Regions from separate parts of the Nocardioides montaniterrae genome, predicted to be linked through region 2. Evidence: predicted binding sites of a transcription regulator. Region 2 holds the regulator's gene; the other holds the start of a gene.

Region 1 (4,315 bases), on a different contig from region 2:
ACCCCCATGAGCGCCACTGTCACCCCGCGAGCCGGAGCGTTCGGCAACGCCACCGCCCTGAGCTGCCGCGAGTGCGGCCACGAGATCGAGCTCGGCCCCCACTACGCGTGTCCGGAGTGCTTCGGTCCGCTCGAGATCGCCTACGACTTCCCGGCCATCACCCGCGAGGAGATCGAGGCCGGGCCCCGCAACATCTGGCGCTACCAGGCGTTGCTGCCCGTGCCCACCGACATCGCGCAGTCGCCCAACATGGAGCCCGGCTTCACCCGCCTGCTCGAGGCCAAGAACCTCGGCAAGGCCCTCGGCATCGAGAAGATCTGGGTCAAGGACGACTCGACCAACCCCACCAACTCCTTCAAGGATCGCGTGGTCGCCTGCGCCCTCTCGGCCGCGACCGAGCTGGGTGCGAAGGTCTTCGCCTGTCCCTCGACCGGCAACCTGGCCAATGCCGTGGCGGCCGCTGGCGCGCGCGCCGGCATCCCCACCGTCGTCTTCATCCCGAGCAACCTCGAGCAGCCCAAGCAGGTCAACTCCGCGATCTTCACCGAGAAGCTGGTCGCCGTCGACGGCAACTACGACGACGTCAACAAGCTCGCCCAGGAGATCGCGGCCGAGGAGGACGGCTGGGCGTTCGTCAACGTCAACGTCCGCCCCTACTACGCCGAGGGCTCCAAGACCCTGGGCTATGAGATCGCCGAGCAGCTCGGCTGGCGGCTGCCCGACCAGATCGTCATCCCGGTCGCCTCCGGCTCCCAGCTGACCAAGGTCGACAAGGCCTTCCAGGAGCTCATCAAGCTCGGTCTCGTCGAGGACAAGCCCTACCGCGTCTTCGGCGCCCAGGCCACCGGCTGCAACCCGGTCTCGACCGCCTACAAGGCCGGCGTCGACGCGATCCGCCCGGTCAAGCCCGACACCATCGCCAAGTCGCTGGCGATCGGCAACCCGGCCGACGGCATCTACGTCCTCGACATCACCCGCCGCACCGGCGGTGCGGTCGAGGAGGTCACCGACGACGAGATCCGCGACGGCATCGTGCTGCTCGCGCGCACCGAGGGCATCTTCACCGAGACCGCCGGTGGCACCACGCTCGCCGTCACCAAGAAGCTGGTCGAGACCGGCGTGCTCGATCCGTCGCTGGAGACGGTCGTGATCAACACCGGTCACGGCCTGAAGACGCTCGACGCGATCTCCGGCCAGGTCGGCCCGGCAGCCACGATCAAGCCGTCGTACGACGCCTTCGTCGCGGCCGGCATCCTCGCCTGAGTCGGTGACCGAGCACCGGTACGCCCTGGCCCTGAGCTGGCAGGGCAACCGGGGGAGCGGGACGAGCGGCTACCGCGACTACGGTCGCGACGCCCTGGTGACCGCGGCCGGCAAGCCGGACCTCCTGGGCTCCGCCGATCCGACGTTCCGTGGGGACGCGAGCCGCTGGAACCCCGAGGAGCTGCTGCTGGCAGCCCTGGCCCAGTGCCACCTCCTGTCCTACCTCCACTCGGCCGTCAACCACGGCGTCGTCGTGACGGCGTACGACGACGAGCCGGTCGGTACCATGGAGCAGGTCGGTCAGGGAGGCCGGTTCACCTCGGTCCTGCTGCGGCCGCGGGTCACGGTGGCGGATGCCTCGATGGTCGAGGTGGCGCGAGCCATCCATCACGAGGCGAGCGAGAACTGCTTCATCGCCGCGTCCGTCGCCTTCCCGGTGACCCACGAGCCGACGATCCTCATCCGCGGCGAAGCGTGAGCCCCGTCCCGGTGTCCGCCACCTCGTAGTACTCCACGCAGTGCGTCACCGCGCAGGACATGGCGTCGAGCTCGGCTGACCCGGTGAGGTGACCGCGCAGGCATGCCGACGGGATCGTGACCGTGATGCTGCCGTGCCAGCCCGTGTCCACCGCCTTCCGGAGGCCGCCACACGCCACCCGCGTCTCGTCGTAGTAGCGGCTGTCGGTGCTGGTGTGCTTGACCAGGTGGGCGGCGTGGCCGGGCTGCACGGTCACCGTGTAGTAGACCCAGGCGCCGCTGCGGTGAGTGGGGTGGAAGGACGCGGTCACGTGCGTGCGTGATCCGACCTGGACCAGGTTGGTGCGGATGATCGCGCGGGCGTCGCCGTACCGCGCCACGACCGCGCGGATGTCCAGGTACGCCGGCAACCGACTGCTGCTCTCGAACGCGTTCTCGCCGGTGGCATCGGTGGCCGAGCCGTTCGCCGCGTCGGCCCGGGTGCCGATCCCGGTCGCGAGCACGAGCGCGACGCAGGTCGCCAGGAGGGAGCGGAGGAGGCGGCTTCGCATGAGGGCAGGCTAGGTGGTGGCGACGGCGGTTGCTGGCGAATGCGGCGAAGTCGCCGAGCGGTGACCCCGTCCTTGCACTCGCTTGGGTCGAGTGCTAAACATGACGCTGGCACTCTCATGAGGAGAGTGCCACTTTTCCACCGAACTTCCCAGCGAAGGATCGCCAGGCTATGCCGAAGCTCATTGCTTTCAACGAGGAGGCCCGTCGCGGTCTCGAGCGGGGTATGAACACCCTCGCCGACGCCGTCAAGGTCACCCTGGGCCCCAAGGGCCGCAACGTCGTTCTCGAGAAGAAGTGGGGCGCCCCCACGATCACCAACGATGGTGTCTCCATCGCCAAGGAGATCGAGCTCGAGGACCCCTACGAGAAGATCGGCGCCGAGCTGGTCAAGGAGGTCGCGAAGAAGACCGACGACGTCGCCGGTGACGGCACGACGACCGCGACCGTCCTTGCTCAGGCGCTCGTCAAGGAGGGTCTGCGCAACGTCGCCGCAGGCGCCAACCCGATGGGTCTCAAGCGCGGCATCGAGGCCGCCGTGGCCGCCGTGACCGAGCAGCTGCTCGCCCAGGCCAAGGACGTCGAGACCCGCGACCAGATCGCGGCCACCGCGACCATCTCCGCCGGTGGCGACACCACCGTCGGTGACGCCATCGCCGAGGCGATGGACAAGGTCGGCAAGGAGGGCGTCATCACGGTCGAGGAGTCGAACACGTTCGGCATCGACCTGGAGCTCACCGAGGGCATGCGGTTCGACAAGGGCTACATCTCGGCCTACTTCGTCACCGACCCCGAGCGCATGGAGACCGTGCTGGAGGACCCCTACGTCCTCATCGCCAACTCCAAGGTCAGCAACGTCAAGGACCTGCTGCCGCTGCTCGAGAAGGTCATGCAGTCCGGCAAGCCGCTGGTCATCATCGCCGAGGACGTCGACGGCGAGGCGCTGTCGACCCTGGTCGTGAACAAGATCCGTGGCACCTTCAAGTCCGTCGCCGTCAAGGCCCCGGGCTTCGGTGACCGCCGCAAGGCCATGCTCCAGGACATCGCCATCCTCACCGGTGGCCAGGTCGTCTCCGAGGAGGTCGGCCTCAAGCTGGAGACCGCTGGTCTCGAGCTGCTCGGCCAGGCGCGCAAGGTCGTCATCACCAAGGACGAGACCACCATCGTGGAGGGCAACGGCGACGCTGCCCAGATCGAGGGCCGGGTCAACCAGATCCGCGCCGAGATCGAGAAGTCGGACTCCGACTACGACCGCGAGAAGCTCCAGGAGCGCCTCGCCAAGCTGGCCGGCGGCGTGGCCGTCATCAAGGTCGGCGCGGCCACCGAGGTCGAGCTCAAGGAGCGCAAGCACCGCATCGAGGACGCCGTCCGCAACGCGAAGGCGGCCGTCGAGGAGGGCATCCTCCCCGGTGGCGGTGTCGCGCTGGTCCAGGCCGGCGCGGTCGCGTTCGACAAGCTCGAGCTCGAGGGCGACGAGGCCACCGGCGCGAACATCGTCAAGGTCGCGCTGACCGCCCCGCTCAAGCAGATCGCCATCAACGCCGGCCTCGAGGGCGGCGTCGTCGCGGAGAAGGTCGCCAACCTGCCCGCCGGCCAGGGCCTCAACGCGGCCACCGGCGAGTACGTCGACATGCTGGCCAACGGCATCATCGACCCGGCCAAGGTCACCCGCTCGGCGCTGCAGAACGCCGCGTCGATCGCCGCGCTGTTCCTCACCACCGAGGCCGTCGTGGCCGACAAGCCGGAGAAGGCGTCCGCGCCTGCCGGCGGCGGTGACATGGGCGGCATGGGCGGCATGGACTTCTGATCCAGCCGAGGCGTCACCGACGACCATCGGGTCGTCGCCAACGGCAAGGGCCGCAGTCGACAACGACTGCGGCCCTTTGCCGTGGGACGACTCGGCTCACCAGGCCGGCTGGTAGCCGAAGCCCTCCTGGTCCTGCTGCTCCTTCTTCCGCTCCTTGGCGCCCTGCTGGTTCTGCTGCTGGAGCTTCTGCTCGCGCTTCTTCTGCTCGCGCTTCTGCTT
Region 2 (4,315 bases):
GGTGCTGGGGCAGCGTCATCGGGCCGGGCTCAGTGCTGCTGGCCGAAGGCGTCGCGGAGGCGGCCGAACATGCCCTTGTGGGCAGGGCGTACGTCGCCCGTCGGCTGCTCCTCGTTGCGCGCCGTGGCGAGCGCACGGAGCAGCTCCTCCTGGCGGGCGTCGAGCTTGGTCGGGGTCTCCACGACGACGGTGACGACCAGGTCGCCGCGACCGCCGCGCAGACCGGGCACGCCGCGGCCCTTGACCAGCGTGTCCCAGCCGGACTGCGTGCCGGCCGGCACCGCGAGCTCGAAGGAGGTCTCGCTCGCCTCGTCGCCGAGGTCGGCCTCGAGCGTGGGCAGGCGGACCTGGGTGCCGAGCGCCGCAGCCGTCATCGGCAGCGCGACCGTGCAGTGCAGGTCGCCGCCGTGGCGGGTGAAGGTCTTGTGGGGCGCGACCTGGATCTCGACGTACAGGTCACCGGCGGGGCCGCCGCCGGGACCGACCTCGCCCTGCTCGGCCAGCTGGACGCGGGTGCCGGTGTCGACGCCGGCCGGGATCTTGACGGTGAGGGTACGACGCGAGCGGACCCGTCCCTCGCCCGAGCACTCCCGGCACGGGTCGGGGATGACCGAGCCGAACCCGCGGCAGGTCGGGCACGGGCGAAGCGTGCGGATCTCGCCGAGGAACGAGCGCTGGACGTGGGCGACCTCGCCCTGGCCGTGGCAGGTGCCACAGGTCTGCGGCTGCGAGCCCTCGGCCGCGCCCGAGCCCTGGCACGCCGCGCAGTGGACGGCCGTGTCGACCTTGAGCTCCTTGGCGACACCGAACGCCGCCTCGGCCAGCTCGACCTCGAGGCGGATCAGGGCGTCCTGGCCCCGGCGTACGCGTGAGCGCGGGCCGCGCCCGCCACCGCCGCCACCACCGGCCTGGCCGCCGAAGAACGCGTCCATGATGTCGGTGAACGAGAATCCCTGGCCGGCGCCGCCGCCGCCGAAGCCGCCGCCGAACGGGTCGCCGCCACGGTCGTACTGCTGGCGCTTGCCGGGGTCGCTGAGCACCTCGTACGCCGCGGACACCGCCTTGAACCTCTCCTGCGCCTCCGGGTCGGGGTTGACGTCGGGGTGCAGCTGGCGGGCCAGCTTGCGGTAGGCCTTCTTGAGGGTGTCGGCGTCGGCGTTGCGGTCGACTCCGAGAAGCTCGTACAGATCCTGGGACATGCTCTTGGTGGTTCTCTCTCAGCTCTCGTCGAGGATGCGCGAGACGTAGCGCGCGACTGCGCGCACGGCCGCCATCGTGCCGGGATAGTCCATGCGGGTCGGGCCGACGACGCCGAGCGTCGCCAGGGCCTCACCGTGGGTGGTCGTGGGTCCGTAGCCGCTCGCGACCACGCTGGTCGCGGCGAACTGCTCGAAGGGTCCTTCGGCGCCGATGCGCACCATCACGCTGCCGTCGGTCGTGGCCGCGCCGAGGAGGGTGAGCAGCACGACGTGCTCCTCGATCGCCTCCAGCAACGGGCGGACCGAGGTGTCGAAGCTGTCGCCGTAGCGCGCGAGGTTGGCGGTGCCGCCGACGGCGACGCGCTCGTCGGAGCGGTGGTCGCTCATCGCCTCGGTGAGCACGGCGACCACGGCGGAGGTCGCCGCGTCGGGCTGCTCGGCCGTCAGCGCACCGAGGGCGGTCACCGCGTCGGCGATGCGCTCGCCGGTGACGGCGAGGTTGATCCGGCTGCGCAACCGGCCGAGGGCGTCCTCGGACAGCTCGGCGCCGAGGTCGACCAGGCGCTGCTCGACCCGGCCGGTGCTGAGGATCAGCACCACCAGGAGGCGGTCGGGGTTGAGCGCGACCAGCTCGACGTGACGGACCGTGGACCGGCTCAGCGTCGGGTACTGGACGACCGCGACCTGGTGGGTCAGCTGGCTGAGCAGGCGCGCGGAGCGGTTGACGACGTCGTCGAGGTCGACGGCGCCGTCGAGGAACGTGGAGATCGCCCGCTTCTCCGGCGCGCTCATCGGCTTGACGGTGGACAGGCGGTCGACGAAGAGCCGGTAGCCCTTGTCGGTCGGCACCCGGCCCGCGCTGGTGTGTGGCTGGGCGAGGTAGCCCTCGTCCTCGAGCGCGGCCATGTCGTTGCGGATCGTTGCCGGGCTGACGTTGAGGCCGTGGCGCTCGACCAGCGCCTTGGAGCCGACCGGCTCCTCGGTCGCGACGTAGTCCTCGACGATGGCACGCAGCACGGCGAGCCTTCGCTCCTCCTGCATGCGGCACCTCCCGTCGGGCACGTGTTTGGCACTCGTGACGAATGAGTGCCAAGTCTATAGCGTCCGCACCCGACTACCGATCCAGCAGACGGGTACCGCGTGCCACATGAGCCACCCCGATACCCCCGACCCCGACACCCCCGACTCCGAGACCGGGTCGATCAGCGACGACCAGCTGCCCGAGGACCTGGTGCCCGGGCCGGACAACCCGCTCGCCGAGGGACTGCCACCCGGCGACGCGGCCGAGGGGCTGATGGACCCGGACCAGAGCACGCACCGGACCAACACGGAGACCCAGCGCAACTGATCACACCGTTCACATGCGTAACATTGGTGCCGTGGATCGCTACGGGACCGATGTCCTCTCCGGCGACTGGCGTGTGCCCAAGCGGGGCCGTGCCGTCGAGACGGCGGCCGACCTCGGCCTGGTCGTCGAGGAGGTCCAGCACGACTTCTGCGGCGAGATCGTCGCGGTCGACCGCGACATCGACACCGTCACGCTGGAGGACCGCCGCGGGACGCGGCGTACCTTCGAGCTCGGCCCGGGCTTCCTGCTCGAGGGCAAGCCGGTCATCCTGACCGCTCCGGTGCGGGTCTCAGCGGCTGCGGCCACCCCGAAGCGCACGGCCTCCGGCTCGCTCGCCGTCCAGGGTGCCCGCGCCCGGGTCGCCCGCGCCAGCCGCATCTTCGTGGAGGGTCGCCACGACGCCGAGCTCGTCGAGAAGGTCTGGGGCGACGACCTGCGCATCGAGGGTGTGGTCGTGGAGTACCTCGGCGGCGTCGACGACCTCGCCGCGCACCTGCGCGACTTCTCCCCCGGCCCCGAGCGCAAGGTCGGCGTGCTCGTGGACCACCTGGTCAGCGGCTCCAAGGAGTCTCGCATCGCCGACGACATCGCCCGCGGCCCGTGGGGCGGGAGCGTGCTGATCGTCGGCCATCCGTTCATCGACGTGTGGCAGGCCGTCAAGCCCGACCGCCTGGGCCTGCGCGCCTGGCCGCAGATCCCCCGCTCGATCGAGTGGAAGAAGGGCATCTGCCAGCACCTCGGCTGGCCGTACGCCGAGCAGGCCGACATCGCCCGCGCGTGGCAGACCATCCTCGGCCGGGTCGAGTCCTTCGACGACCTCGAGCCCGCCCTCCTCGGTCGGGTCGAGGAGCTCATCGACTTCGTGACCTCCTGACGCGGTCAGAGCAGGTCGCGCACCACCGCGTCGGCGAGCAGCCGTCCGCGGGTGGTGAGCACGAGCCGGTCCGCCGTGCCGTCGAGCAGCAGGCCGTCGGCCACCAGCTGCGGGATCGCCGTACGGCCGGCGTCGTCGAGCACGTCGACGCTCAACCCCTCGCGCAGGCGGACCTCGAGCAGCACCCGCTCGACGCGGCGGGTCTCGTCGTCGAGCAGCTCGCGGGCATGGGCGGGGCTGAGGCCGTCGCCGAGGCGACCGGCGTACGCCGTGGGGTGCTTGACGTTCCACCAGCGCGTGCCGGCGACGTGCGAGTGGGCGCCGGGGCCGACGCCCCACCAGTCGTCGCTGCGCCAGTAGGACAGGTTGTGCCGGCACTCCGAGCCGGGCCGCGACCAGTTGGAGACCTCGTACCAGCCCAGGCCGGCCGCGGTGAAGCGCTCGTCGGCCAGCAGGTACTTGTCGGCGAGGTCGTCCTCGTCGGGCATCGGCAGCTCGCCGCGCTTGACCCGCCGGGCGAGGGCGGTGCCGTCCTCCACGATCAGGGAGTACGCCGACACGTGGTCGGGCTCGCACGCCAGCGCGGCGTCGACCGAGGTCCGCCAGTCGTCGAGCGACTCCCCCGGCGTGCCGTAGATCAGGTCCAGCGACACCTCGTCGAAGCCGGCCTCGCGCGCGGCAGCGACGGCGAGCGGAACTCCTTCGGGGTCGTGGGTGCGGTCCAGCACCGACAGGACCGCCGGCACCGCCGATTGCATGCCGAAGGAGATCCGGTCGAACCCGGCCGACCGCAGCCCCGAGAGGTAGCCGAGCGAGACCGAGTCGGGGTTCGCCTCGGTCGTCACCTCGGCGTCGGCCGCCAGGCCGAACTCCGACCGGATCGCCCCGAGGATC

The links. The regulator HrcA, encoded in region 2, represses chaperone genes, less so after heat shock. The targets are predictions, from matches to a motif close to TTGGCACTCGNNNNNNNCGAGTGCCAA.
Region 1: the regulator HrcA is predicted to act here: its motif matches at 2,363-2,389, upstream of groL (chaperonin GroEL).

Annotation. Positions count from the first base shown of each region.
Region 1 is NZ_BAAGSB010000001.1:214,017-218,331, reverse strand. It holds gene thrC (threonine synthase) at 7-1,263, shown strand; gene ACYVJ3_RS01145 (OsmC family protein) at 1,268-1,741, shown strand; gene ACYVJ3_RS01140 (hypothetical protein) at 1,722-2,291, opposite strand; gene groL (chaperonin GroEL) at 2,462-4,096, shown strand; gene ACYVJ3_RS01130 (hypothetical protein) at 4,193-4,315, opposite strand, start outside.
Region 2 is NZ_BAAGSB010000013.1:54,811-59,125, forward strand. It holds gene ACYVJ3_RS15135 (16S rRNA (uracil(1498)-N(3))-methyltransferase) at 1-19, opposite strand, end outside; gene dnaJ (molecular chaperone DnaJ) at 30-1,199, opposite strand; gene hrcA (heat-inducible transcriptional repressor HrcA) at 1,218-2,240, opposite strand; gene ACYVJ3_RS15150 (hypothetical protein) at 2,347-2,547, shown strand; gene ACYVJ3_RS15155 (DUF3097 domain-containing protein) at 2,561-3,421, shown strand; gene hemW (radical SAM family heme chaperone HemW) at 3,427-4,315, opposite strand, start outside.